Regions from separate parts of the Rhizobium sp. P28RR-XV genome, predicted to be linked through region 1. Evidence: riboswitches for the same ligand, from Rfam matches in the RefSeq annotation. Region 1 holds a riboswitch; the other holds the start of a gene.
What was found. A riboswitch is a leader RNA that binds a small molecule or an ion and turns the genes downstream of it on or off. The one in region 1 is predicted to bind FMN.

Region 1 (14,762 bases):
GAAGCCGCGATACTCACCGCCATACTTGATCGGGCGGCCCATCTGCCAGGCAAGTTCGGGTACGACCACATCGGCCATCTCATTGAGCCGGGCGACACCCTTCAGCACGAGCTGGACGCGATCTTCCAGCGGGCGACGCGCCCAATCCTTCTGTGCCTTGCGTGCACGGGCCACCACTTCCTTGGCTGCATCCAGCGACAAGGCCGGACGTTCGGCATAAACCTCTCCATTTACCGGGGAGACGCATGTGATCATGGTCATGATCGAATTCCTGTTTTCTTCGTCATCAATTGATTTGCCGGATGTCCCGCAACCGCAAAAAACATCCTGGCGCCCCGCCCGATCATAGAATGAAAATCGGGCATGAGGCAGATCGCAAAAGCCTTACGCTCTTTCGAATCCGCGCGCCACTTCCCAATCGGTGACGCGACGATCGTACTCCTCCTGCTCCCATTCGGCGGCGCGAGTATAGTGATCAATGACGTCGTCGCCGAAGGCGGTGCGCAGCATCTTCGAAGTCGTCAGGGCCGTGGCGGCATCCCGCAAGGTGCGCGGTATCTCGCGAACTTCGCGCGCGCCGTAAGCATCGCCGACGAAGGGCGCTTCGAGTTCGAGCTTGTTTTCAATACCGGCAATGCCGGCGGCGATCAGAGCCGCAAAAGCCAGGTAAGGATTAAGGTCCGAGCCGCCAACGCGGCACTCGATGCGGATCGACTTGGTATCCTCGCCGCAGAGGCGATAGCCGGCCGTGCGATTGTCCTTGCTCCAGATCGCCTTGGTCGGCGCAAAGGTGCCGGCCATGAAGCGCTTGTAGGAATTGATATAGGGCGCCAGGAAGTAGGTGATTTCGCTGGCATGGGTCAAAAGCCCGGCGACATAGTGCGTCATCATCGGCGACATGCCGTATTTGCCGCCCTCCTCGAAGAACATCGGGCTCTTGCCGTCGACGCTCCACAGCGACTGGTGGATATGCGAGGAACTGCCGGCAGCGCTATAGTTCCACTTCGCCAGGAAGGTGATGGCCTTGCCCTTAGACCAGGCGATCTCCTTGCAGCCATTCTTGATGATGGCATGGCGGTCGGCCATATCAAGCGCATCAGCGTAGCGGACGTTGATTTCCTCCTGCCCCGCCGAGGCCTCGCCCTTCGAATTTTCCACCGGTATGCCCGCGCCCTGGAGGCCGGTGCGGATCGCCCGCATCACCTCTTCTTCCTTGGTGGTCTGGAAGATGTGGTAGTCCTCGTTATAGCCGCTGGCGAGCTTCATGTTGCGATAGCCGGCTTCGCGCGCGCTGTCATAGCTCTGGTCGAACAGGAAGAATTCGAGCTCCGAGGCCATGTAGGCCTTGAGACCCATAGCTTCCAACCGCTTCACCTGCTTCTTCAGGATGGCGCGCGGGGAGTGCGGCACTTCTTCGTGGGTATGGTGGTCGAGCACATCGCAAAGGACGAGCGCCGTGCCATCGAGCCAGGGTATGCGACGGAGTGTGGCGAGATCGGGCTTCATCGTATAGTCGCCATAGCCCTTCTCCCAGCTCGTCGACTTGTAGCCGGAGACCGTTTCCATCTCGATATCGGTCGCCTGCAGATAGTTGCAGCTATGCGTTTCCTTCCAGGCGCTTTCGATGAAAAATTCCGCCTGGAAGCGTTTGCCCATCAACCGGCCCTGCATGTCAACCTGACATGCCAGGACCGTGTCGATGCGCCCTTCGGCCACATCTCGTCTGAGGTCGTCGAACGTATAGCTGCTCATAATTTGGTCCGCCTGAACAATGAATTGAAACATCGGCCTGTCGAACAATGCTGCCGCTCGGAAATTAATCCGCGCTCCGCAGCCTTGTCGTTACCGGAGAGAGGGGCCGCAGGTCTGCGACCCCATTGCTTGGAAGAATTTGCCGCGCTCAGTTCTCGCCGACGGCGGCTTCCGCTGCCGCGATCTCGGCCTTGCGCTTGGCAATCGCGTCGCCGATCGGCGGGCCTTTGAAGCGGCGGCGCTCGAAACCGAACCAGACGACGGCAGTCAGCGCGAGGAAGCCAACGGTGATGATACCGGCCCAGTCGTTCGGCGGCTGGATGCCGAGCACGAAGATGATGATCATCGCGATGATCGACAGCACGGCAAACAGCTTGAACAGCCCTTCCCCGAGGTTCCACGGACCCATCTTGTCCCACTTCGCTGTACCCCACGCGAAGAGACCAAGCGTGATCGGGATCGCGAAGGAGAAGAACAGGAAGATGACGGTGCACGAGACGACGATGGTGTAAACTGGCGTATCGCCGATCGACGCCAGTGACGACCCCCAGACGAACAGGACGGAAAGAACGGATCCGGTCCAGATCGCAGCGACGGGCGTGCGGTATTTCGGGCTCACGCGTGAGAGAGCCTTGGAGGCCGGAAGGCCACCATCACGCGAGAAGGCGAAGATCATGCGCGAAACCGAGGTCACGGTTGCAAGACCGCATAGCCACTGGCTGATGAAGATCAGCAGGTACAGGATGTCCTTGACGATGGGATTGACCCGGGCATCCATCGCCCAGAAGAACACGTTCCAACCCTGCTTGGCGGCATCGTCCATGTTCGGCAGCATCAGCACGAACGAGCAAAGCATGATGTAGCCGAACAATGCCGACCAGAGAACGGACGCCACCATGCCGCGCGGAACGGAATGAGCGGCCTTCACGGTTTCTTCCGAGGTGTGAGCCGAGGCGTCATACCCGGTGATCGTATAGATCGGCAGCAGGAGGCCCAGCGCGAAGACCCAGAAGGTCGAGACCTGCGGCCAGACCGGCGCACCCGTTGCCGAACCGTCGGCGGCGACCGTCGCCAGGCCGGAATAGTTGGTAAACGTGAAAAGCCGGGCGAATTCATAGGAAGGTGCGGCAACCAGGCACACGACCGCAAGGGCGACGGAAGTCGCAAAGATGAGGTAGCCGGAAAAGTCCGTGAGCTTCGCTGTCAGACCGATACCCATATGGTTGACGAGTGCCTGAAGGCCGGTGATGACCACCAGGAACAGGATGCGCACCGGCGTGGTGTCGGTCATGTTGAAATAGCCGCCGAAAGCACCCACGAAGAAATAATAGGTGCCGACATTGATGGCGCCGAGCACGGTGACGAGGCCGAGCAGGTTGAACCAGGCGGTCAGCCAGCCGGTGAAGCGATTGCCGAGGATCGAGCCCCAGTGATAAAGGCCGCCCGCCGTCGGATAGGCCGAGCTGATCTGTGCCATTGCTATGGCGAAAACGAGCGATATGAAGCAGCCGACCGGCCAGCCGATGCCGATCGCGGCGCCGCCGGCGCCTGATGTCGCCTGGGCGAGCGAATTGATACCACCCGAAAGAATGCAGATGATCGAGAAGGACACGGCGAAATTCGAGAATGAACTCATGCGCCGTTCCAGCTCCTGGGCGTAGCCCATGGAGTGCAGGATCTGGACATCCTGCTTCTTGTCTAACTCTGAATAATCAGACATGCCATTCCCCCTAAAGCCCGGTTGTCCGCGGGATTGCGGAGAACCATGTGTCACATGAGCCGCTGGCTCTTGCCATGCGGCCCGATCGCAGTTGAACTGCTCCCCGGGGTCTTTTTCTTTATGCTCAGGCTTCCAGACTGCTCTGGAGAAGCCCCGTCAGATAATCGGCCACGACCCCTTGGCCGACGTCATCGTGAATGAGGTCGTTGCGGACCTCGATCATTACATTATGCAGGCTATTGGCGATCCCATGCAGCTTCAGCGTATGGGTAACGCCGTCTTCAGGCCCGTAAGGCTGGTTGCGTTCGGTGCGGTAGAGCGGCGCTTCAGCTGCCGCATCCAGCATGCGATCGGCCAGCCAACGGTCCTCGTCATGCAGAATGCCAAGCTCCACCGCGCGCGGATTGCCATTATAGATCGGCGTGAAGCTGTGAATTGTCACGATCACGGTTTTTTGTCCGCGTTCGGCCCTTTCTTTCAACAGGGTCCTGATCCCGTCGTGGAACGGTATGTAAAGGCCTTGCGTGCGTGCGTGCCGGTCTGCCTCGTCCAGATGCTGATTGCCTGGGATCGTATAGATTTCGCTCGTCTCCGGCATGGCGCCTGCACTTTCCGGCGGCCGGTTGCAATCATAGATCAGACGCGAGAAACGCTGAGAGACCAGCGTCGCATTCAAGCTGGCGGACATTCTTCTTGCAACCGCCAGTGCGCCCGGATCCCAGGCAATATGACTGGAAAGCGCCTCGGCGGAAAGCCCGAGATCCCCGAAGCGCTCGGGGAGAGCGCGGGAAGCGTGCTCGCAGACAAGCAAAATCGCACTGCTTCCATCCGGCCTTTCGACCGAGACACAATCGCCATCCGCCTTCGTCAAAATGCCTTGCTGCGCAAGCATCGGAGACGCCCCATTGCCGATTAATAAAATCTTATAAGAAAAGAATTCTTCAGGTTTTTGCCGCTGTCAATCGAAAACTGAAATTATTTCTTCATTTGTGACATTGACTCGAAATATGACAGCGTTGTTATATCGTTGCAGGAAAGCGGCATAAGACCGTTCCGGGGAGCAAAAATCGAGTGAACACTGCGTCGAAGACAGTTTCTGACGTGATCAACGCGCGCTTCGAGACGCTGACGCGCGCCGAAAAGCAGCTCGCCAAGAGCCTGCTCGACAATTATCCGGTTTCAGGGCTCGGCAGCATCACGACGGTTGCCGAAAATGCGCGCGTTTCGACGCCGACGGTCGCGCGCATGGTGCAGAAACTCGGATACAAGGGGTATCCGGACTTCCAGGCCCATCTTCATCAAGAGGTGGAAGCGACGATCTCCAACCCGCTGACGAAGCATGATCGCTGGGCATCGAACGCGCCAGGCACGCATATTCTCAATCGCTTCGCCGACGCCATCATGAATAATCTTCGCCAGACGCTTTCGGATATCGATGCCGCGACATTCGACGGCGTCGCTGCCCTGCTATCCGAAAGAAAGCGTGGGCTCTATTTCGTCGGCGGACGCATCACGGGCGCGCTTGCCGAATATTTCTTCACCCATATGCAGGTCATCCGCCCGAACACGACGCTGCTCTCCTCCAATTCCAGCACCTGGCCGCAATATGTTCTGAATATGAATCCAGGCGACCTGCTCGTGATCTTCGACATCAGGCGCTACGAGCAGGAAATGGTCAATCTGGCAGCCGCCGCCCGCCGGCGCGGCGCCGAAATCATCGTCTTCACCGACCAGTGGGCCACACCGGCGGCCAAACATGCAAGACACACGTTCCGCGTGCAGATCGAGGCCCCCTCTGCCTGGGATTCGTCGGTCGTTACTCTCTTCATCGTCGAGGCCCTGATCGAGGCTGTTCAAAGCTCGACATGGGATGAGACGAGCAAGCGCATGAAAACGCTCGAGGGCCTTTTTGAACAAACAAAATTGTTTCGCAAGCTGAGTTAAGAAGGAAGCGAAAGCATAAAATAACGTCTCGCGAAGCGATGTGAAATGCAGCGACTGTCATACTTGTTGATTAGAAGCAAAATCATCTTCGTTGTTAGCAAACGCAACGCTTTGAAACCGTCACACAACCTTCATGTTACGTCATTAACAGCAACGCCAGACACTGAAAACCCAGAAGGAGGAAATGCAGTGACCTCGAAAATTCATCGTCTTCTGACCATCTCTACCGCAATGCTCGTCGCTTCGACGGCTATTGCGGCCGCAGAGCCGAGCGCCGATCTCATCGCCGCTGCCAAGAAGGAAGGCACGCTGACCACGATCGCCCTGCCCCACAACTGGTGCGGTTACGGCGATCTCATCGCTGCGTTCAAGGCAAAGTACGGCATCGACGTCAACGAGCTGAACCCGGATGCCGGTTCGGGCGATGAAGTCGAAGCAATCCGCGCCAACAAGGGCAACACCGGCCCACAGGCTCCGGACGTGATCGACGTCGGCCTCTCCTTCGGCCCGACCGCCAAGAAGGAAGGCCTGCTGCAGCCTTACAAGGTCTCCACATGGGACTCCATTCCGGACAGCGCCAAGGATTCCGAAGGCTACTGGTATGGCGACTATTACGGCGTTCTCTCGTTCGTCGTGAACAAGGACGTCGTAAAGAATCCGCCGAAGGACTGGGCCGACCTGCAGAAGCCGGAATATGCCAACACCGTTTCGCTCGCCGGCGACCCGCGCACCTCGAACCAGGCCGTCCAGGCCGTTTACTCAGCCGGCCTGGCTGCTGGTGAAAAGGATGCCGCCAAGGCAGGCGCTGCCGGTCTCGACTATTTCGCCAAGCTCAACAAAGCAGGTAACTTCGTTCCGGTCATCGGCAAGTCCGCTTCGCTCGCCCAGGGCGCAACCCCGATCGTCATCGCATGGGACTACAATGGTCTCTCCTGGCGCGACAGCCTGAACGGCAACCCGCCGGTTGACGTCACCGTTCCGGCTTCGGGCGTTATCGCTGGTGTCTACGTCCAGGCGATCTCGGCTTTCGCTCCGCACCCGAACGCCGCCAAGCTCTGGATGGAGTTCCTCTATTCCGACGAAGGCCAGATCGGCTGGCTGAAGGGCTATTGCCACCCGATCCGCTTTAACGATCTGGCAAAGAACAAGAAGGTCCCGCAGGAACTTCTCGACAAGCTGCCGCCGGCTGCCGCCTATGAAAAGGCCGTCTTCCCGACGCTCGACGAGCAGGCTGCCGGCAAGACCGCCATCACCACGAAGTGGGACTCTGTCGTCGGTTCGAACGTACAGTAATCACAGCTGACTTGACCTCCCCGCTTCGGCGGGGAGGTTTTTCCTTTTTGACGCCGCGGATTGGGCCAATCATGAGCACCGTCACAACATCAACGGCCAGTTCCACCCCCATGATCAACAGACGCGTGGTTGTCGACTGGCTGGGCATCGCGCCCTTCCTGATTTTCGCGCTGCTGTTTCTGATTCTGCCGACGATCTACCTCGTCGCCGGCGCTTTTCTGACGCCGGATGGGAGCTTTACGCTCAAGAATATCGCCGACCTGTTCGCGCCGACGATCATGAGCGCTTATTGGATCAGTATCAAAATCTCGGCCGCTTCGGCGCTTGGCGGTGCGATCATAGGTTTTTACCTTGCCTGGGCACTCGTGCTTGGCGGTCTTCCTCCCTGGATCCGCCACGCCTTCCTGACCTTCTCGGGCGTGGCATCCAATTTCGCCGGCGTGCCGCTGGCCTTCTCGTTCATCGCGACGCTAGGCCGTCAGGGCCTGGTCACCATATTGCTCGCTCATTTCGGTTTGAACCTTTATTCGACCGGCTTCAATCTTTTGAGCTTCCTCGGCCTTACCATCACTTACATGTACTTTCAGATTCCCTTGATGGTATTGATCATCACGCCGGCACTCGATGGCATGAAGAAGGAATGGCGCGAAGCTGCCTCCATTCTTGGCGCAACCAACAGGCAATATTGGCTGATGGTCGCCCTGCCGATCCTGTGGCCCAGCCTGCTGGGCACGACGCTACTGCTCTTCGCCAATTCTTTCGGCGCCATCGCGACCGCAATTGCCCTCACCGGCAGCTCGCTGAATATCGTTCCGATCGTGCTCTATGCGCAGATCCGCGGCGACGTGCTGCACAACGCCAATCTCGGCTATGCGCTGGCACTCGGCATGATCGTCATCACCGGCATATCGAACGTCATCTATATCTTGATGCGCATGCGCGCTGAACGGTGGCAGAAATGAAGCTGCAAAAACTCTTTGCCTGGATCGCGGTTGCCATCGGCCTCATCTATTTCCTGGTGCCGCTCATCGGTACGTTGGAATTCTCGTTGCGCATGCGGCGCGGCGCCTACAGCTTCGATGCCTATGCTTCGGTCTTTTCGGACTTCACCTTCCTGACCGCCTTCGGCTTCTCGATGTTGATGGCACTTCTGACCATCATCTTCGGCATGCTTCTCGTCGTGCCAACCGCATATTGGGTGCGACTGCGGCTGCCGCAGCTTCGCCCCTTGGTTGAATTCATCACGCTGATGCCGCTGGTCATTCCCGCCATCGTCATCGTTTTTGGTTATCTCCGCCTCTATAATTCGTCGTCGATCCTGCCGCTGACGGGCTATAATTCCACGACGAACATTCTGCTTGTCTGTTCCTACATTGTTTTATCCCTGCCCTATATGTATCGTTCGGTCGATACGGCGATGCGTACCATCGATATCGGCACGCTGACGGAAGCAGCCGAAAGCCTTGGTGCAAAATGGACAACCATCATGTTCAAATGCATCTTTCCGAATGTCATGAGCGGTGTGCTTTCCGGAGCGTTCATCACACTCGCGATCGTCATGGGTGAATTCACCATGGCGTCGCTGCTCAACCGTCCGGCGTTTGGGCCCTATATGCAGCTTGTCGGAGCTAACAAAGCCTATGAGCCGTCTGCGTTGGCGATCATCGCGCTCGCTGTGACTTGGCTCAGCATGGCTCTTCTCCAGCTGGTCTCCCGTTTCTCAAAATCCGCTCCGATTAAGGCGTAAGGTCCCCGCTATGGCTTTTCTCGAACTCACCCACATCAAGAAGTCTTTCGGCGACGTTCACGTCGTTCACGATTTCAATATGCAAATCGAGAAGGGAGAATTCATCTCCTTCCTCGGACCGTCGGGCTGCGGCAAGACGACCGTGCTGCGCATGATTGCCGGCTTCGAGGCCCCGACCGCCGGCACGCTGACGATCAACGGCAAGGATCAGCGCCACTTGAAGCCAAACCAGCGCAACATCGGCATGGTGTTCCAGGCCTATGCGTTGTTTCCGAACATGACGGTCCATGACAACGTCGCCTTCGGCCTCAAGGTCGCCGGCATGGCGAAGCCCGACATCGACAAACGCGTCAAGGAGATGCTTGCTCTCATCAAGCTCGATCATCTCGCCAGCCGCTACCCCTATCAGATGTCCGGCGGCCAGCAGCAGCGCGTGGCGCTGGCCCGCGCCATCGCCGTCAAGCCTCAGGTTCTCCTGCTCGATGAGCCGCTGTCGGCACTGGATGCGAAGATCCGCGTGTCGCTGCGCGAGGAAATCCGCGCTATTCAACAGCAGCTCGGTATCACTACTGTCTTCGTAACGCACGACCAGGAAGAGGCCCTGTCGATCTCTGATCGCATCGTCGTCATGAATGCCGGCCGCGCCGACCAGATCGGTTCGCCTTTCGAAATCTACAACACCCCGGCCACCCGCTTTGTCGCTTCCTTCGTCGGCACGCTGAACCTCATCGAAGGCAAGGTCGTGGATCCCAACAACAACCGCATCACGATCGGCGATCAGGATGTCACGCTCAAGCAATCGGTCACCGCCTACAAACCTGGTGATACGGTATCGCTGGCTCTGCGCCCGGAAGCAGGCTCATTGGCCGAATCGGCCAAGGGCGATACGGCCCTGACCGGTGAAGTCTCCTCGGCTCACTTCCTTGGGTCGGTCATCCGCACCCGCATGAATGTCGCCGGCAACACCATTTCCTTCGATATGTTCAACAGCCCCGGCATGATGCCTCCGAGCGTCGGCGAAAAGGTGACGCTGCGCTTCGCATCGTCCGACCTGCTCGTCATTCAGGATTGAGCACGCCTCTGCGTCGCAGGGAAACTTTGAAAAATTATTCGCAAGCGCCGGGTCAAAAGCCCGGCGTTTTTCTTTGATTTCCATGAGGGAAAGCATCTATAGTCCACGCGTTCTCAGGGCGGGGTGCAATTCCCCACCGGCGGTATGGGGAGTTTCCTCGAGCCCGCGAGCGCCTTCCGGGCTTCGGAAGGGTCAGCAGATCCGGTGAAATGCCGGAGCCGACGGTATAGTCCGGATGGAAGAGAGCAAGCCGGGTTGCACCCTCCCTCGCGCGGAGAGTGCTGCAATTCTGCGTGTTCGCCCAAGGGATATTTGACAACAACCCTTGAAAGGCAAATTCATGACCATTTCGATTTCTACCCAGCCGAGCCGCGTTGCGATCATTCGGGCTCGCTGGCATGCCGACATCGTCGATCGTTCGGTCGACTCCTTCATTGCCGAATGGCAGACGACGGAAGGCGCGTCGCCGATCGACATCTTCGACGTCCCCGGCGCGCTTGAAATTCCGCTGCATGCGCAGACGCTGGCCCGCAATGGCCGCTATTCCGCAATCGTTGCCACCGCTTTCGTTGTCGACGGCGGCATCTATCGCCATGAATTCGTCGCCAACACGGTTCTTGATGCCATGATGCGCGTCCAGCTCGATACCGGCGTGCCGATCCTCTCGGCAGTCCTGACACCGCATCACTTCCAGGAGTCGGAAGCGCATATCCAGTTCTTCAAGGAACATTTCATCATCAAGGGCCGTGAAGTAGCAAGCGCCTGCCGCCATATTCTCGCGGAACGGGCCAAGCTGCTGCCTGCAGTCACGGTCTGAGCCAGCATAGTGGAGGCGCGGTGAAGGCCCGCCTCCATGTCCACAAGGAAGAAACGTCAGTGACCGTCCTACGCATCGTCCCAAACCTGCCCGCCGCCGATCCCGACACCGCTCGCCTTTTCTATCAAGACCTACTCGGCCTCGATATCGTCATGGATCACGGCTGGATCCTCACTTTCGCCTCTGAGGCGGCAACGGTTCCGCAGATCAGCATCGCCAGCGAAGGCGGCTCCGGCACGATCGTCCCCGATCTCTCAATTGAAGTCGACGACGTCGATGCGCTTTATCAGCGAGCCACATCCCTGGGCTTCGGCATATTGTATGACCTGACGGACGAGCCTTGGGGCGTTCGCCGCTTCTATGTCCGCGACCCCTTCGGCAAGGTGATCAATATCCTTTCGCACCGCTGAGGCTGACATAGGCGGGCGCTTTTGCCTCAGCTATCGGCAAGATCGTCCCAAACTGCTATCGCAGATCCACGTTGAAGGTGATCCGCTCCGCTGACCACATCGACTCCGAATAGGTGATCGGCACCCCGTCCGCATCCGCGTCCAGCTTGCGCGTGATAAGGAGCGGTGTGGATTTCGGCTGCCGCAGAAGCCGCGCCTCTTCCGCCGTCGGCATGCGCGCCTCGATCTCCGTCGACAGTCGCTCGTAGTCGGTAACGCCGTAGCTGGCGAGCGCTGCCGAAATCGTTGGATGTTGCAAGCGCGCCTTGTCGAAATCAGGGAAGCGCACGGCCGGATAATAGGAATCCCCCAATTCTATGGGCACACCATCAGCCGTCATCACGCCACGTCGATGAATGACCGGCGCACCCGCCACAAGCTTCAAATAGGCAGCGACTCGTTCCGTCGCCGCCACGATCTCGTGAACGAGCAATTCGCCGCCCGGCTCGAAGCCCTGCTCGATCAGGTTCTTGGAAAAGCGCGTGCGCTTCGACAGCGTATAGTCGAGCACGCCCTTATGAACGAAGGTTCCCCGCCCCTGCTCGGCGCGGACCAACCCACGCTGCTCCAGGCGGCCCAGTGCCTGACGCACCGTGAAGCGGCTGACGCCGAAACGCCGCATCAGCTCGGGTTCGGTCGGTAATTTCTCTCCGGGCACGAAAGTCCCGGCGGCGATATCGGCCGCCAGGATTTCGCCGATCTGATGCCAGAGCGCACTGCCGCCCTTTCGATCGATCGTCTCCATGTCAGACGCGCTTTTCGAGCCGGAACAAAAGCTTGTATTCGGCCGGGTAGCTCAAGGCATCGAGAATGCTCGGATAATATTTGCGGTCCTTCGTTGCACGCACGAAGCCGTCATAGCCGAAACGTTTGACGGAGACATCGAAGCCGGCTGCCGTGAAGGCTTCGATATAGTCCTGCGGGGACCGATCCTGCATCGGTGCATTGCTGTTGTCGCCGATGAGCTCGAGCCATTTCGGCCAGAGCGGCATCTCGTTGTGGCATCCGGTCACAGCGTAATAGACGCCGCCATTGCGCATGACCTGGAACATCTGTTCGGCGTGCTGTTTCAGCTCCGGCAGCAGATAGATCACCTCATAGCTGAAAGCGACATCGAAACTATCGGCGAAGGGCGACAGGTCGGTCGTCACATGAAACTGCAGCGGCATATTGCCAACAGCCTCGACCGCAGCAGCCACCGACTCCGAAGCGATATCGATGCCGACGCCGTGCCGGAACGGCCGGATGCCATAGAGCAAGCGCAGGAAACCGCCGCGATTGCAGCCGAAATCCAGGATCGTCTTTGAGGAGAAATCACGCTCCGGCACCGTTTCGATGAAGTGCCGCCAATAGGGGCTATGCGATTCCGCCATTGCGGTATCACCCTGCGGGTCCTTGTGCCAGGTGGCGTAGATAGATGCTGCGTTTGCCATGATGTGCTCGCTGTTGGAGTGGACTGAGTTTGAGATAGCGCAGCTTCACGACAATAGCATGAATTCGTCCGGACGACTGGAGTATTTATTTGGCGCGCCACGCCCGTCGAGATCCGCTGCTATGCGCAATCCACCATCCATTGCACGCCGAACTGATCCGTCAACTTGCCGTAATAGCTGCCCCATGGCTGGAGAGCGAGCGGCGTCGTCACTTTGCCGCCCTCAGCCAATCGGGCAAAAATACTGTCGGTGCTGTCGCGATCATCCATGACAAGGATATGAGCAGACCCCCGCATCGGCTCCGCGTCGTGATTGTCGGATGCGAAGAACAGCACGCCCGGCCCCTCGAACCGCGCATGCATCACCCTTCCCCGCATTGAATCGTCAGACAATGGCGTTCCATACGCACCATGCCGGACCAATAGCGTCACCTGGCCGAGCCCGCAGGCGGCATAGAACGCAAGAGCTTCCTCGCAATGCGTCGTGAAAAACAGATAATTGGCGAGTTGCATGTCCTGCCTCCTTTTCGTTGTCGGACGAGCGGCCCACGCGGCCGCCCGGTATTAAAGCCAGTTACATCACCTCAGACGTGATTTGCTGCGGTCTCATGCGCTGCGGCATTCGCAATGGCGCCGACCAGATCGGCATTGCTGTAGCTTTGTCCTGCGATGCCCCAGGCGCCCTCGGGCGCATAGACTATATTCGACCAGATATGCTCACGCTTGATCCGCCCCTCGGCCGCCTGCTCGACGACATCGGTTACTCTTGCGATGAAATCGCGCTTGGCTTCGGCGGTCGCGAGTGCGATTTCGGGCAGCTTAAGTTCGATGAAGGCAGCGACAACGGGCTTTCCGGCCGCCAGTACGTGCCCGGCTGGAAGCACATTGATCGTGCCGATGACATTTGCCGTCATGAAAGCATTTCCGGTCAAGCCGGCAACATCGAGGACTGCATCCGTCAATCCGGCAAAAGCTTGCGCCTGCGCTTCGGACGAAAGCAGCCCCTCGGGTATGGTGAGCGTAATAGGCATGGGACATCTCCTTGTTGGACCTGCGACGGTAATTGATATATACCGATCACTCTTTAACGATACACACCGATCACTCTCTATACAAGCAATAAAGAGAGATCACTCTCAATGGAGATAGCAATGCGCTACAGCGCCGAACATAAGGAAGAGACCCGGACGCGGGTCGTCGCGGCTGCAGGACAAGTCTTTCGAAAGGAAGGCTATGGCGGCGCGGGCATCGACGCGCTGACGAAAGCAGCCGGCGTTACCAACGGCGCCTTCTACGGACACTTCAAGTCCAAGAGCGAAGCGTTTCGTACAGCTGTCGTGGAAGGATTGGAAGAGTTGCGCCAAGGGATCCTGGCACTCAGGGAAAACCAGCCGAAAGACTGGCTGAAGGCGCTTGCCAGCTTTTATCTCGGCTACAAGCGGACTTGCGATCTCGGCGACAGCTGCACGCTGCCAAGCCTTTCCCCCGATGTGATGCGCGCCGACGAGGAAACCCGCCGCATCTATACGGTGGAGTTGAGAAAACTTATCGCGGATGTCACAGCTGGCCTGCCTGAAAGCACAAGTTCCGCCGAAACACCGGCAGAGGATCGTGCCATCCTTCTCCTGGCAACGCTGAGCGGCGGTCTAACGCTTGCCCGCGCCGTCTCCGATCCCGCGCTTTCCGTCCAGATTGCCAAAGTCATTGAGCGAGCCGCTTTGGCGGCGGACAATCCTTTGCACCCGCAAGCGAAATGATGATGCATCCAAGCCGTGGCAGACAGCTGAGACGAAGCTAGCCGTGTCGTCTCAGCGAAACCAACTTACGCCCGGATCGCCTTGTCGTTCGCATCGAAGCGATGCATTTGGTTCGTGTCCGGCGTCGCATAAACAATCTCATCCGGCTCGTATTTGTGTTCGCCGAAGAGACGCGCGGTGAGAAGGCCGGTAGCCTCGGATTCGAGATAGATGATCGTATCGGCACCGAGATGTTCGACATGGATGACCTTGGCGGCCCATGAGCCCTGATCACGCGACAGCGTGATATGCTCGGGACGGATGCCGACAGTCTTGGCACCGCTTTCTCCCAGCTTCTCCGCCGGAACGAAATTCATCTGCGGCGAGCCGATGAAACCGGCGACGAAGACATTGGCCGGACGGTTATAGAGCTCCATCGGCGAGCCGATCTGCTCGATCGCGCCGGCGTTGAGCACGACGATCTTGTCGGCAAGGGTCATCGCCTCGACCTGATCGTGGGTGACATAGATCATCGTTGCCTTCAGGCTGCGGTGCAGACGAGCGATTTCCAGGCGCGTCTGCACGCGCAAGGCGGCATCGAGGTTCGACAGCGGCTCGTCGAACAGAAAGAGCTCCGGCTCGCGCACGATGGCGCGGCCAATGGCGACGCGCTGGCGCTGGCCGCCGGAAAGCTCGGCCGGCCGACGCGCCAAGTAGGGCTCGAGCGACAGCATACCGGACGCTTTGCCGACACGGCTCTCGATCTCGTCTTTCGGAGTGCCGGCCTGCTTCAGGCCCAA
Region 2 (14,762 bases), on a different contig from region 1:
TCACCCATCTTCGCGCCTTCCCCTTCGACAAGATCAAGATCGATGGTTCATTCGTAAGGGATGCCGTGAGGCGGCCGGAATCCGCCGCCGTCGTCCGGGCGATTGCCGATCTGGGCAAGCGGCTTGGTGTCACGACCGTCGCCGAGGGCGTGGAGACGGAAGCGCATCTTCAATGCGTTCTGACCGAAGGATGCAGCGAGGTCCAGGGCTATTTCTTTGGTCATCCCGAGCCGAGCCGGAAGGATGCCGATGCAGTCATGGCTCTCAATGCGATCGCGGCAGTCGCAAAAGTCTTCTCGGATGCCTAGCCCTTCCGCCAAAAAGGGAACGACAAGCGTCCGCCGTCAGATATAGCTATTAACGCAGTCCCACCGCTTTCGCACGCGTGTCGCTTGGGCTTTCTCCGAAGGTGCTGCGATAGATGATGGAGAACCTTCCCGGATGAAAGAAACCCCATGTCGCGCAGACTTCGCGAACGGATTGCCGGTTCAATGGGTCTCGCAATTGATCGCGCGCAGCTTTCAGCCTGATTGTGCGTAGATAGGCACCCGGCGATGTTTTTCTGAATGCCTTGAACCCCATCTGCAGGGCACGAAGCGAAACTCCGACATCGTCAGCCACCATCGATATGGTGAAGGGCTCGGTGATATTGGCGTGCATATAGTCTATGGCACGGCGCACATGCCACGGCGCAACCATCGACACCTTCTCCTTACCCAAATGGCAGGAAAGACGATGCTGGCCAAATCTGATGACAAGGTCGGCAAGCGTTTCGCTCATCGCCGATACGGCAAGTGGGGAGGATAAGAGCGGCCCGTCATTGCGCATGCCTTGGATGATCGTTTGTGCCAGGTTGCCGATGAGCTGACCGGCGGGTGTTGCAAGATCGAGAACGGGCTCCAGATCCAACGATTCGAGGATCGGCCTTTCCAGGAGCGAGGCCAGCATTCTCTTTATGATTTTCCAGTCCAGCAAGAGGGCGTCCAGGCTATTCGGCTCGCCCTGAAGCGAGCGATCGCGGGCCTCATGATTGTTCGCCATGAGAATGTGCCCGGCACCACCTTCCGCGACCCTTCTTCCTATGGCCAGCCGCAGCGAACCCGCGCGAGGTATGTAAAGCCCAAGATGTTGCGGAGTTTCATCGAGCGTCCGGACTTCCCAGGGACTTTCATAGGCCGAATGGACCGCCGTAAGAGACCCGCTTCTTCTAAAATCCGCCGCCCAGGTGAAAGCCCGGTCCTTGCCCAATGGCTTGGCAGCAAAGACGCCATAGGCTCCTGAAAACGCCTCGACCATCGACTCGAAATCGCGGCCCTTGTGGGTTGGCGCGAAATCATAAGGTGACGCGTCGTGACGGCGCGCAACATTGTCGAAGCTCAACGATACCATGCAGCTTGGCTCTTACTCCCCTTGCCTACTTGTCATTCGCGTACCGCACCTCGCCTGAGATTGTCGCAACACCGATATGACCTCCCGAATGCTCCAATGCTGCCTCCTTTGACGGGCTGGGATTGGCGCGATCTCCGCTGGCCGGGCCGATCTTGATGAAGTAAGCAGGATCGGCACATCAGGGACCGGGTTTCTCAGCTTGAGAAAAACAAAGCGTCCTCGAAAGATTCACACTTATAGTGTAAATTAAAATGGTCAGAAAATGAAGTATAATCCGCTCGACCATGTTGCAGTCCATTTTTTGCGGGATCTTCAACCTTCACGCGTGGCTTCCCGGAACGAGCGGGACCTGCTGCGGCTGATCTGGAAGTCTCCCGGCATCGAGCGCTCCGACCTGACCGAGCCGCTGGACCTCACGCAGCAGTCCCTGCATCGAATTGTCGGGCGGCTGCATGACCGAGGTATGGTCGTCTTTTCCGCGTCGGAAACCCGGCGCCCCGGACCGCCAAGCCCTGGACTGACGCTGTGCAGAGACTGGTGCTTGACGCTCGGAATCTCGGTGAATGTCGGCTCGATCGGCCTTTGCCTCATGGGTTTCGGAGAGCCTCTGGAAAACGTGGAAATCCCGCAGGCGGGATCTTCGCTTCCGGTAGAATTGGACCGGATCGAAGCCGCGCTCGAAGACCTTCTTATTCGCCGACGCGCCAAGCGCGGCGATATCCTCGGTGTCGGCTTGGCAGTCTCCGGGCACCGCATGCTGGAAACAGCCTTCAATTGTCCGCTGCCGCTCGCTCACTGGTCACTGATCGACCTGGCGCCGATCGTCGGCAAGCGGCTTGGCTTGCCGGTTTGGGCTGATAATGTCGCAAGGACCGCGGCCTTGGCGGAGGCGATCTTCGGCGTCGGTCGCGATGCTCCGGACTTCGCCTATATCGCCCATCTTCACGGTTATGGCGGCGGTCTGGTTTCCGGCGGCATGCCGTTTCGCGGCAGTTTCGGCAATGCCGGCGAGTTTTCGGTTCTCTTCGAGCGTCAAGACTATGGCGATCGACCGGCACTCGGTGTCTTGCTCGAACATCTTCGCGCCAAAGGATACCCGGATCTGACGCTGCGGGATCTCAAACGCGAAGAGCTATTGAATTGGGATGACGTCACCGAATGGGTCGATCGTGTGATGCCGGCGCATAATCGCGCCATCAACGCGATCTGTGCGGTATTCGACCCTGCCTTGATCGTCCTTGGCGGTGAGCTTCCGCATCGGCTGGCGAAGATGATGATCGAACGGACTGAGATTAACAATCTGCCTCGTCACGGCGCATTACGAGACGTGCCTGAGCTGACGGTAGCAGAGATGACCGATTCCCCCGGTGCGATCGGCGCGGCATTGGTCCCCTTGTTCGAGACGGTGTTGTGATGGCCTTCGCTCGCGGCGACATCGCACGATATTCAAAGCGATCCGCCGGAATATTGCGCAATATCCTAAGTGCGCAACCCAATCTCAGTAGTTTACCGGCGCTCATGAAGCGAAGTGCCTCCGACGATGGATGACCTCAAAAAAATTTCTGACCTCTGTCGGAATTTCCTTTCGCCGGCCGTCCTTGGAGCATCAACCGCTTTCAAACCGGAGGTACATCGTGGAAAACATTCAATCGACCTGGCAGACCGCCGCCATTCTCATCGCCCGTCTAATCTTCGCGGCCGTCTTCCTGATGGCTGTCTCATTCAAACTCATGGACATGGGCGCGACCGCCAGCTACATCGCCGCCGCCGGCTTCCCGTTACCGCTGTTCCTGGCCTGGTGTGCAGCGGCTCTCGAGGCGCTGCTGGTCATCGCCTTCCTCAGCGGTGCCTTCTTCATCCCGGCGGCGATCATTGCAGCCCTCTATGTCATCTTTCTTGCATTCTCATTCCACGGTCCATCACACTGGACGGGTAATCAGGCCGAATTCGGCTTCTTCGTCGATCACTTTACTTTCGTGGCTGGCCTGCTCTTCGCCGCCGTGCATGGGCCGGGCAGCGTGCTTGTCGCCACGGTGGGCCGGCCGAGCGCAGAAACCGAGTAATATCCTTCGTGCCAAACGATGAATAGCATGCCGGCTTGCGAAGCGACCCCAATCATCAGGCTGCTTTTTCCGGCATGTTCGCCAATCGATAGGCTATCAAATCCTCGATCGTAACCAAAAGCAGGCCATGGCGTTCTGCAAATATTTCGAGTTCCGGCAGCCGAGCCATCGTGCCGTCATCATTCGCCACTTCACAGATCACGCCGGAAGGCGACAAGCCGGCAAGCCTGGCGAGATCCACAGCCGCTTCGGTATGGCCGGGACGCGACAAGACGCCATTCGGATGCGCGCGGAGAGGGAAAATATGACCGGGCCGGGCAAATTCCTCCGGACGTGAGCCATCCCTGACGAGGGCCTGAACGGTTGCCGCCCTGTCGGCGGCGGATATTCCGGTGGTCGTTCCCGGGATGTAATCCACGGAGACGGTGAAGGCGGTCTTCAAAACCTCGGTATTGCGCGGCACCATCAACGGAATTTCGAGCTCGTCGAGCCTTTCGCCTTCCATCGGAACGCAGATAAGACCGCGGGCATGGCTCATCATGAACGCGATCGCCTGTGGCGTGACCGCGTCGGACGCAATCACGAGATCGCCTTCGTTTTCGCGGTCACGATCATCGACGACCACAACGATCTCACCCCGCGCAATCGCCGCGATCGCATCTTCAATTTTCGAAATTGCCATTTTCCTGCCTTTCAAGGGTTGCCGTTCAAAACGGCGCGCATGGCCTGTCAAAGCCACCATTTTCCCTTGGGCGAACAAGCATGTGAACGCCACCATTGAAGCGGCGTCTCCTGCGTTGCTCTCTTCCATCCGGACTATGACCGTCGGCTCCGGCATCTCACCGGATCTGCTGACCCTTCCGAAATTCGGAAGGCGCTCGCGGGCTCCGAGTTGCCTCGATACCGCCGGTGGGGAATTACACCCCGCCCTGAGAACATCTCTAAGATAGATGATGATTGTTTCGTTCTGCAAGAGGCTGACCGCACTTCCGCTTTCGAAAAGCTGGTTTTGCGGTGAAAGCACAGTTCCTCTTTATTGAACGAAGCTAGGACATAATCAAACCACCATCGACATTGATCGTCTGGCCGGTGATGTAGGCCGCATCGTCGCTGGCCAGAAAAGTGACGAGACCTGCAACATCCTCCCCCGATCCGGCCCGTTTCATCGGAATGCCCTCGACCCATTCCTTCATGAGTTCACCAGGACCGTAATTGCCGAGCAGCTTGCCCCATGCCTGGTCGTTATAAGCCCACATGTCGGTTTCGATGATGCCGGGGCAAAAGGCGTTCACGGTAATGCCCTCGATCGCGACTTCCTTCGCAAGGCTCTGGGTTATGCCGACGACGCCCATCTTCGATGCCGCATAATGCGGCGTATAGATAAACCCGTCACGCGCCTGGCCGGAGGCGGTATTGATGATGCGGCCGCCGCGTCCATGCTTGCGCATGCGGGCAATCGCCTGTTGCGCGCAGAGGAAGACGCCCTTCGTGTTGACGGCCATGACCTTGTCCCATTCGCCTTCGGTCATATCCTCGACGCGGGCGATGGTGATGACGCCGGCATTCTGGATCGAAACGTCGACAGCCCCGAAGGCCGTCTCGGCCGCGTCGTAGAGACCCTTTACGCTGGCCTTGTCCGTCACGTCGCCGACGAAGGAAATCGCCTTTCCGCCGCCAGCCTTGATCTCATCGGCGACCGCATGAACGGATTCCTCGTTGGCGGAGACCACCAGATTGGCGCCTTCGCGCGCGAAGCGCCTGGCGATCGCGGCGCCGATGCCACGGCTCGCGCCGGTGATGACGACGGTCTTGTTTTCGAAGCGATGCATTTCCTATTCCTTTTGCAGTGACAGCCATGCCGGGCGCTGATCCTGAGGCCGATCGCCCTGCCTGTTGCTGGCGACTTCAAACAGCTGCCGAGATAATCCCGGCAAACTCCGATGCCTTCAGGGACGCGCCTCCGACCAGGGCGCCGTCGACATTGGAGACGCCGAAGATCGCCCTTGCGTTCGATGCCTTGACCGAACCGCCGTAGAGGATCCTGACACGGGGGCCATCTTCTCCCAGCCGCGCCTCAAGCGTTTGCCGGATGGACGAATGTACCTCCTCGATCTGCTCGAGGGTCGGAACCAGTCCTGTCCCGATCGCCCAGACGGGTTCATAGGCGATCGTCATGTTCGAACTGGTTGCGGCATCGGGAATTGATCCTTCAAGCTGGGCGCGAACGACCTCGATCGCTCTGCCGTCATCCCGTTCTGCGCGCGTCTCCCCGACGCATATGATGCTCGTCAGCCCCGCGTTGTGGACTGCTGCCGCCTTGGCCGCGACTGCAGAATCCGCCTCCCTATAGGCGGAGCGGCGCTCTGAATGTCCCAGAATCACGAAGCGCGCGCCGATTTCGGTAAGCATCTCCGCGGAAACATCTCCGGTATAGGCGCCTGACGCCTGCGCGTGGCAATCCTGTGCCCCGATGGCAATCCTTGAGCCCCGCGTCCGTTCGGCCGCCTTTTCCACCAGCGTGAAGGGCGGGCAGACGACGATATCGCACGCCGCCTCGCCCGTTATCCCCGTCAGCGCCTCGATCTCAGCCAGGGAGGAAGCGAGACCGTTCATTTTCCAGTTGCCGGCAATCAGTTTCTTCATCACATCACCAGCAGCAGAAGCCGCCGTCGACGAGCAGGTCGACGCCCGTCACGAAGCTTGCGGCATTCGACAGCAGGAAGACGGCCGGGCCGACCATCTCATCGACCGTTGCCATACGCTGCATCGGCGTCTGCTCCTCGAAAAGTTTGGTCTGGTGGACCATTTCCGGGCGCGTGTTCATCGGCGTCGCCGTGTATCCCGGCGAGATGGTGTTGACGCGGATGCCGCGGCCGACCCACTCCATCGCCAGCGACTTCGACATGTGGATTACGCCGGCCTTGGAGGCATTGTAATGGGCCTGGCTCAAGCCGCGATTGACGATGACGCCGGACATGGAGGCGATGTTGACGATCGATCCGCGTCCATGTTTCAGCATGGCGCGCGCTTCCGCTTGGCACGACAGGAAAACGCCCTTCAGGTTGATGTCCATCAGCGTCTGGTACTGGTCTTCCTCCATCTCCTCCGCAGGATTGGCGTTGGCGATACCCGCGGCGTTGACCGCAAGCGTCAGAGGCCCAAGCTCCGCCTCGGTGCGGGCGACCGCATCCCCAAGCGAGGATTTGCTGGTGACATCGGCCGCGATCTGGATGGAGCGGCGACCGGCCGCCTCGATATGCGACGCCGTGTTGGCCAAACCGTCGTCGGATCGACGGTCAAGGAGCGCGACGTCGGCGCCGCACTGCGCGAGGCCGATTGCGATACGCTGCCCGATCCCGCTTCCGGCCCCGGTCACGATGGCGACCTGTCCCTTGAGATCGAAAAGCTTTGGGGCGTTGAGAGTGATGTCGGACACCGCTCTTCCTTTCTGTTATCTAAATTGTCGCCAGTTCCATGACCGAGACGTCGTTCGCCTCGTCACGACTGAGAATGCCTGCCTGCTTGCCCTGGGCGAGCACGAGAATGCGGTTCGACACGCCGAGAACCTCCTCGAGATCGGAGCTGACGACGATGACCGCGACCCCCTGTTTCGCCAGGTTCACGATGATGTCGTAGATGCTTGCCCGCGCGCCGACATCGATGCCTCGTGTGGGTTCATCGAGCACCACGACCTTGGGATCGCGCATCAGCCACTTGGCGATGACGACCTTTTGCTGGTTGCCGCCCGAAAGGTCGGAGGCATATTGCTCGGCGCGACCCTTGACGCCGAATTTCGCCACCGCTTTTTCGGCGAAGGCACGCTTGACGCGCGATGTGATCCAACGACCGCCGAGTTTGTCGAGATTGGCGTAGATGATATTTTCACTGATGCGGTGACCGACGACGAGGCCCTGTTCCTTGCGATCCTCGGGCACCATCACGATACCCTTTGCGATCGCATCCGCCGGATCGCGAAGCTTGAGCTCTTCTTCTTCCAGCCTGATCGAACCGACGCTGATCGGATCTGCGCCGGAAATGGCACGCACGAGTTCCGTGCGACCGGCACCGACCAGCCCGGCGATACCGAGGATTTCACCCGCATGAACATCGAACGTCACGTCCCGGAAGGAGCCGTCAGGCGAGCTTAACCCGCTGACCTGTAGCACCGCACGATCCGTCGGTTCTGGAAGAGCAGGAAACAGGCGGTCGAGCGAGCGGCCGACCATGCTTTCGACGATGGTGCGAACGGGTGTCGCGCTGTCGGCGAACTCCTGGACACGCTCGCCATCGCGCAGGACGACGATGCGATCGGTGATCTGCCTGATCTCCTCCATGCGATGCGAAATGTAGACAATGCCGACGCCTTCGGACCGAAGTTTCCTCACCTGTTCGAACAGCGCTTCCGTCTCCGCCCCGCCAAGAGCGGCGGTCGGTTCGTCGAGGATCAGCAACTTGGCGTTGAGCGCCAGCGCCTTGGCGATTTCGATGAGCTGCTGATTGGCCGTCGACAGACCCGCGACCTTTCGCGTCGCCGGTATATGCAGATTGAGGCGGGCGAGCTGCTCCTGCGCGCGCCGGATCATCTGGGGGCGATCGACAGCTCCGTTCTTCATCGGCCATCGCCCGATGAAGACATTCTCGGCGATCGAAAGATGCGGCAGGAGCTGCAATTCCTGATGGATGAGAACGACGCCCTTATCGATCGCCTCGCGTGGGGTAGCCGGGGCATAGGGCTGCCCCAGCCATGTCATTGTTCCCTCGGAGGGCGTCCGTGATCCGGCGATGATGCCGGACAATGTCGACTTGCCGGCCCCGTTCTCCCCAAGAAGCGCGACCACCTCGCCGGGATGGACATCCAGGCTGACATTCTTCAGCACCTGAAGCGGTCCATAGCGCTTGGATATGCCCCTCAGGGAAAGAACGGGCTCAGTCACGGCACACCTCCTCAAGACTTCGGCACGATTACGGATGGTTGGCGATGAAGCCGGCCACGTTTTCCTTGGTCGTCAGCGTGGCGTCCATGAGCTGCACTGGAGGGACCTTCTCGCCGGCGACGAGCTTGACCGCATTGGCGACGGCATCGCGGCCCATTTTCTGCGTCTGCTGTGTCGCAGTGACGTCGAAGACAGCCTTGCTGAGCGCTTCAAGAGCCGCCGTATCGCCGTCGAAGCCGCCGACAACGATCTTCTGGGATGGGTTTGCCACCTTGATCGCCTGCGCGGCGCCGAGTGCGAGCGCGTCTGCCTGAGCAAACACGATCGATACGTCGGGATTTGCCTGCAGCATGTTCTGCATGATCTGGAAGCCCTCGTCCTGAGCCCACATGTTGGAATATTGCTCGGCGACGACCTTCACGCCGGGATTTGCCTTCAGTGATTCAGCACAACCCTTGCTGCGGTCGACTTCGGGCGTCGTGCCCTTCTGACCGTGAATGATCACCATCTTGCCCTTGCCGCCAGCCTGCTTGAGGATGTAGTCGCAAACGGCCTTGGCGGACGCGACGGAATCCGTGGCGAGGAAAGTGTCACCGGGGGCACTATCGGCATTGCGGTCGACGTTGACAACCGGAATACCGGCATTCTTGGCGAGCTTGACGGGAACGCTTGCCGCCGCAGCACCGGCCGGAATGTAGATCAGTGCATCGATATTCTGGGTCAGCAGGTCCTGGATCTGGTTGATCTGGGTCGGACCGTCGCCCTTGGCATCCACCGTTACGACCTGAAGGCCACGCTTCTTGGCTTCATCCTCGACGGACTGCTTGATTTGGTTGAAGAAGTTTGCCTGCAGGTTTGCGACGGCCAGGCCGATCTTCTTGGCCTCCTTTGCCTGAACCGAGCCCAACGACATCGCCAGCACGGCGGCCGAGGCCAGAAGAATGCGCGCAAGTTTCATTTTATTTCCTCCTTTTTGTAGTGAACCCTTGGGTACATCCTCCCCCTCGGGCAAGTGATCCGCTCCAAACCTCTCGGAGAGGAACTCGTTAGGGTCCGCCGGGCGCGGACCTGAATGTCAGGCCCGCCGCCTGCGGATCGTTTCAGCACCCACCGCAAGCACGATGACGATGCCGATGATGACCTGCTGCAGGAATGGCGAGACGTTGAGCAAGTTGAGCCCGTTGCGCAGGACACCGATGATCAGGACACCGATGAGCGTGCCGCCAATGCCGCCGGATCCGCCGGAGAGCGAAGTTCCACCGATGACGACAGCCGCAATCGTGTCCAGCTCATAGCCGAAGCCGCTGGACGGCTGAACGGAGTCGAGGCGCGCCGCCAGCACGATGCCCGCCAGACCGGCAAGAACCGCGCTTACGACATAGACCGCAATCGTCACCAGCTGGACATTGATGCCGGCAAGACGAGCAACTTCCGGATTGCCGCCCACTGCATAGAGCATGCGACCCTCGGAGCGGAAATGCAGGAATACCCAGGCCACGGCGACGACCGCCAGCATCAGGAAGACCGTCGCCGTCAGCACGCCGAAATGGCGATCGATCGCGAGCATCATGAACCAGTCGGGAAACCCGACGATCTGCTGTCCGTCCGTAATCATGTTCGCGACGCCGCGTGCTGCCGACATCATCGCCAATGTCGCGATGAAGGCCGGGACCCTGAACAGGGTGACGAGAAGTCCGACGATCAATCCGCTGACAGCTGAGGCAAGGAGCGCCACGGCAATCCCCGCGACAAGCGGCAGGCCGGCAATATTTGCCGTCCAGCCCATGACCATCATGGCAAGCGCCAGGACCGAACCGACCGAGAGGTCGATGCCGCCGATCAGGATGACAAAGGTCATGCCCACGGCCATGATTCCAAGCACGGTGATCTGATCGAGAATGTTGAGACCGTTGCGGAGCGAAAGAAACGCATCGGTGCCGAGGCTCAGGAAAACGCAAAGAGCAAGCAATCCGACGAGCGGTCCGGTCGCACCGGCGAGCTTGCTCAGCCATATCGCGGACGGATGTTTTTCTTCGCTGACGTTGATCGCCACCATTATTCCTCCCGGAGATTAGGGCCAGCGGCCAATATTTCCTCAAGCTAGAATATTTATTCATGCTTGCCGGAAAATTCATTATCAACTCAATTTAGGCCTGTCAACCGAGTTTTCTGGACCATGTTTTGCAACTTGTCCCTCGCCGGGGCTTGACTAACTGCCTTCATGTGCAAAAATATAAACGGATGAATATTTATTCACACGAGGAAACGATGGAGCCTTCCGAACTTGAACGTGTTGCTCGCCAGATACGCCTGCGAGATCTCCAGGCCGTCTATGAGGCAGGGGCGGGACACATTGGCGGCGAGATGTCCGTGATCGACCTCCTGGCCGCGCTGTACTTTCGCGTGCTGCGTGTCTGGCCGGACCAGCCGAAACATCCCGATCGGGACAGGTTTGTGCTTTCGAAGGGGCATACCGCATGTGCGCTCTATGTCACCCTAGCGAAACGCGGCTTCATTCCGGAAGAGGAAATCTCGACATTCCTGAAGCCGCATTCGAGGCTCAATGGCCATCCCAATTGCAACAAGGTGCCGGGCGTCGAGACCAACACAGGTCCTCTTGGGCATGGTCTGCCGGTGTCGGTCGGCATGGCCAAGGCGGCGAAACTATCGGGCGCCGGCTACCATACTTATGTGATTACCGGCGACGGCGAGATGCAGGAGGGCTCCAACTGGGAAGCGATCATGGCCGCGGCGCAGTTCCGGCTTGATAACCTCACCCTGATTGTCGACCATAACCGGTTCCAGCAGGGTGCAGCACTTTCGGATACGAACGATATCGCTCCGCTTCGTCCGAAGCTCGAAGCCTTTGGCTGGGAGGTCAGCGAAATCGACGGCAACAGTATGCGCGAGGTCGTCCCAGCGCTCGAACATCGAAGCGTCCGCCCCCATTGCATCGTGGCCCACACCAACAAGGGACACGGAATCTCTTTCATGCAGGACCGTGTCGACTGGCACCACAAGGTTCCGAGCAAGGAACAATACGAAGTCGCATTGGCAGAACTGTCGGAGGCACTCTAATGAACGCGCCTGTGAATGCACCCAAGCTCCATGACTGCCGCGACGCCTTCGCATCGACTCTCGAACGCCTTGCCGCCGAGAACGAAACGATCGTGGCGGTCTGCAACGATTCTGTGGGATCTTCGAAGCTCGGTGGCTTCAAGTCCAGATTTCCCGATCGCCTGGTCAATGTCGGCATCGCCGAGCAGAACATGGTCGGCGTCGGCGCGGGCCTCGCCAATGGCGGACGCCTTCCCTATGTCTGCGGCGCGGCGCCGTTTCTCACAGGCAGATCGCTCGAGCAGATCAAGGCCGACATTTCCTACTCGAATGCCAACGTCAAGCTCGTCGGCATTTCGTCTGGAATGGCCTATGGCGAGCTTGGCCCGACCCATCATTCGATCGAGGATTTCGCCTGGACGCGCGTTCTGCCCAACCTGCCGGTCATCGCGCCATGCGACCGCATCGAAACGGCGGCGGCAGTGGAATGGGCGGCGAGCTACAATGGCCCCTGCTTCCTGCGCCTGTCGCGTGTCGGCGTGCCCGACCTCCTGCCAGAGGGGCACAGGTTCGAACTTGGAAAGGCCAATCTGCTGCGCGAAGGTTCCGATGTCACGCTCATCGCAAACGGGACGCTGACCCATCGCATGGTGAAAGCCGCCGACATCCTTGCGCAACGTGGCATAAGCGCCAGGGTGCTCAATCTCGCCACGGTTCGCCCGATCGACGAAGATGCCATTATTGCGGCCGCCAAGGAAACCGGCGCGATCGTGACGGCGGAAGAGCACTCGATCTTCGGTGGGCTGGGGTCGGCCGTGGCCGAGGTTGTCGTCGACAACGCTCCGGTCCCGATGACGCGCCTCGGCGTTCCCGGCATCTACGCGCCGACCGGCTCGGCCGAGTTCCTGCTCGATGAATTCGGCATGGCGCCCTCGGCCATTGCAGACGCCGCACAGGCACTTATCAAGCGCAAGTAGACAAGCGGCGCGCATTCGAGCCGGGGCGGATTGCCGCCCCGCTCTGAAATCAAAGAAGTAGAGCATAATGTCGCCCGAAAACCGCTCACACTTTTCGGCATCATGCTCTGGTGGAGGATATGATGCGGGCCATTCTGGCAATCGACCAGGGGACGACCAACTCGAAGGCGGCTCTCGTCTCTGAGGGCGGCGACATTATTGCCAGAGGCTCGGCGCCGGTTGGTATCTCCTATCCGAAGCCCGGCTGGGTCGAGCAGGATCCGGATCGGCTCTATGCATCCGTCTGCGAAGCGATCGAACTCTGCCTGCAAAGCGCGCAAGGCTCGACGATCGAAGCGGTGGCGATCTCCAACCAGCGGGAGTCCGTCACCGTTTGGGACGCCGAAACGGGCAAGGCGCTTGGACCGGTGCTGAGCTGGCAGTGCAGACGCACGGCGCCGGATTGCGAGCGTCTCATCGCCGACGGGCATCTGGAGCGCGTCGAAGCGCTGACCGGCCTTCCTCTCGATCCGATGTTTCCAGGCCCGAAGTTCCGCTGGCTCCTTGAGCGGGTTCCCTATGGGCGAAAGGTCCGCATCGGCACGATCGACAGCTGGCTCATCCATTGCCTGACCGATGGCCGCAGGCATGTCTGCGACGCCTCGAATGCTGCGCGAAGCCAGCTGTTCGACCTTGAGGCTCAAGCCTGGAGCGAAGAACTGGGTACGATTTTCGGCGTGGATATCCGCCTCCTGCCGGAGGTGCTCGACAGCTCCGCGGACTTCGGGACCACGCATGGCCTTCCCGGTGTTCCGGACGGCACGCCGATCAGATCGGCCATCGGGGACAGCCATGCGGCTTTGTTCGGCCACGGCGCCTTCAATCCCGGCGATGGCAAGGCGACCTTCGGAACGGGGTCTTCGGTCATGACCACCCTGCCGCGCTTCATTGCGCCGCGCAATGGCATCACCACGACAGTCGCCTGGCGCATCGCCGGCCAGCCGACCTTCGCGTTCGAAGGCAACATCCTTGTTTGCGCCGCGAGCCTGCCATGGATGGCCGGCATTCTGGGCCTTCCGGACGTTGCATCGCTTGTCGATCTTGCCGCGACGGCGGAACCGGGCGGTCCGGGATTCGTGCCCGCCTTCGTCGGATTGGGTGCTCCCCACTGGAATTCCGACGCTCGCGCTCTCTTCTCGCAGATCAATTTCAGCACCACCCGCGCGCAGATGGCGCGCTCGGTCACCGACTCGATCGCTTTCCAGGTCTATGACGTGATCATGGCGATGCGGGCACAGAGCGGCGGCGAGCTCGGCAGGCTTTATGTGGACGGCGGGCCGAGCCGGAACAGTTTCCTCATGCAGTGCGTCTCGAACCTCGTAAACCACGCCATCATCCAATGCGAGGCACCGGAAGCATCCGCGCTCGGCGCGGCCTATCTCGCGGGGCTTTCGATCGGCCTGTGGCGGGATCTTGATGCCATCGCGGCGCTTCCGAGAAATACCGAGGTCATCAAGCCGGAAAGCATCGACGACACGGCTCTCCTGAATAGATGGAATGATGCGCTGGCCCGCTCGACCTTGCGCCCAACTCCGGTTAAAGGTGAATAAAAATTCACCTCGGGATCAACGATGGCTCGCCTTAACGAACTCCGCCTCATCTCAAGAGTTGCCCAGATGTACCACATAGAGGGCAAGCGCCAGGCGGATATCGCACAGCACCTTCGTCTATCGCAGGCAACCGTATCGCGAATGCTGAAGCGAGCCGAGGCGGAAGACATCGTCCGCACGAGCGTCATCCCGCCCGTGGGTACCTATAGCGAACTCGAAGGAGCGCTGCGCGCAAAATACGGTCTGCCCGAAGCCATCGTCGTCGAATGCACCGAAGACCGTGATGGCGCCATCATGGCTCGGATCGGCGAAGCTGCTGCTCATCTTCTGGAGGTCACGCTTGCGCCTGGCGAGATCATCGGCGTCTCCAGCTGGAGCCAGACGATCTTCAAGATGGTGGAAAATATTCATCCCCAGAAGAGCGCCCAGGCCAAGTATGTCGTTCAGACGCTTGGCGGCATGGGCGATCCGTCGGTGCAAACGCATGCTACCCAGCTGACCACCCGCCTTGCACGACTGACCGGCGCCGAGCCGAAACTTCTTCCGGTGCAGGGCGTGACCACCTCGCGCGAGGCCAAGCTTTTGATGCAGTCGGACCCGTTCGTGCGGGAGACGATGGATCTCTTCGGCAGCATCACGCTCGCCATCGTCGGCATCGGGGCCGTCGAGCCATCGGAATTGCTTGCAAGGTCCGGCAATATCTTTTCGTCGCGCGAGCTTGCCGACCTTGCCGAGGCAGGTGCCGTCGGCGAT

Region 2: linked by a shared signal. The riboswitch ahead of ribB (3,4-dihydroxy-2-butanone-4-phosphate synthase) and the one ahead of HGP12_RS25435 (6,7-dimethyl-8-ribityllumazine synthase) in region 1 are both predicted to bind FMN.

Annotation. Positions count from the first base shown of each region.
Region 1 is NZ_JABAIG010000012.1:141,774-156,535, reverse strand. It holds gene HGP12_RS25480 (aldehyde dehydrogenase family protein) at 1-261, opposite strand, end outside; gene HGP12_RS25475 (glutamine synthetase family protein) at 385-1,752, opposite strand; gene HGP12_RS25470 (amino acid permease) at 1,901-3,472, opposite strand; gene HGP12_RS25465 (N-formylglutamate amidohydrolase) at 3,597-4,364, opposite strand; gene HGP12_RS25460 (MurR/RpiR family transcriptional regulator) at 4,544-5,416, shown strand; gene HGP12_RS25455 (ABC transporter substrate-binding protein) at 5,606-6,709, shown strand; gene HGP12_RS25450 (ABC transporter permease) at 6,781-7,671, shown strand; gene HGP12_RS25445 (ABC transporter permease) at 7,668-8,456, shown strand; gene HGP12_RS25440 (ABC transporter ATP-binding protein) at 8,467-9,528, shown strand; FMN riboswitch at 9,634-9,779, shown strand; gene HGP12_RS25435 (6,7-dimethyl-8-ribityllumazine synthase) at 9,869-10,345, shown strand; gene HGP12_RS25430 (VOC family protein) at 10,405-10,755, shown strand; gene phnF (phosphonate metabolism transcriptional regulator PhnF) at 10,811-11,539, opposite strand; gene HGP12_RS25420 (bifunctional 2-polyprenyl-6-hydroxyphenol methylase/3-demethylubiquinol 3-O-methyltransferase UbiG) at 11,541-12,227, opposite strand; gene HGP12_RS25415 (VOC family protein) at 12,347-12,739, opposite strand; gene HGP12_RS25410 (tautomerase family protein) at 12,811-13,257, opposite strand; gene HGP12_RS25405 (TetR/AcrR family transcriptional regulator) at 13,378-13,983, shown strand; gene HGP12_RS25400 (ABC transporter ATP-binding protein) at 14,049-14,762, opposite strand, start outside.
Region 2 is NZ_JABAIG010000006.1:371,867-386,628, forward strand. It holds gene HGP12_RS15500 (putative bifunctional diguanylate cyclase/phosphodiesterase) at 1-308, shown strand, start outside; gene HGP12_RS15505 (AraC family transcriptional regulator) at 358-1,389, opposite strand; gene HGP12_RS15510 (ROK family transcriptional regulator) at 1,652-2,803, shown strand; gene HGP12_RS15515 (DoxX family protein) at 3,024-3,452, shown strand; gene ribB (3,4-dihydroxy-2-butanone-4-phosphate synthase) at 3,508-4,134, opposite strand; FMN riboswitch at 4,248-4,393, opposite strand; gene HGP12_RS15525 (glucose 1-dehydrogenase) at 4,499-5,281, opposite strand; gene tpiA (triose-phosphate isomerase) at 5,358-6,095, opposite strand; gene HGP12_RS15535 (SDR family oxidoreductase) at 6,100-6,888, opposite strand; gene HGP12_RS15540 (sugar ABC transporter ATP-binding protein) at 6,908-8,386, opposite strand; gene HGP12_RS15545 (sugar ABC transporter substrate-binding protein) at 8,415-9,344, opposite strand; gene HGP12_RS15550 (ABC transporter permease) at 9,462-10,442, opposite strand; gene HGP12_RS15555 (transketolase) at 10,655-11,464, shown strand; gene HGP12_RS15560 (transketolase family protein) at 11,464-12,420, shown strand; gene HGP12_RS15565 (FGGY family carbohydrate kinase) at 12,543-14,009, shown strand; gene HGP12_RS15570 (sugar-binding transcriptional regulator) at 14,031-14,762, shown strand, end outside.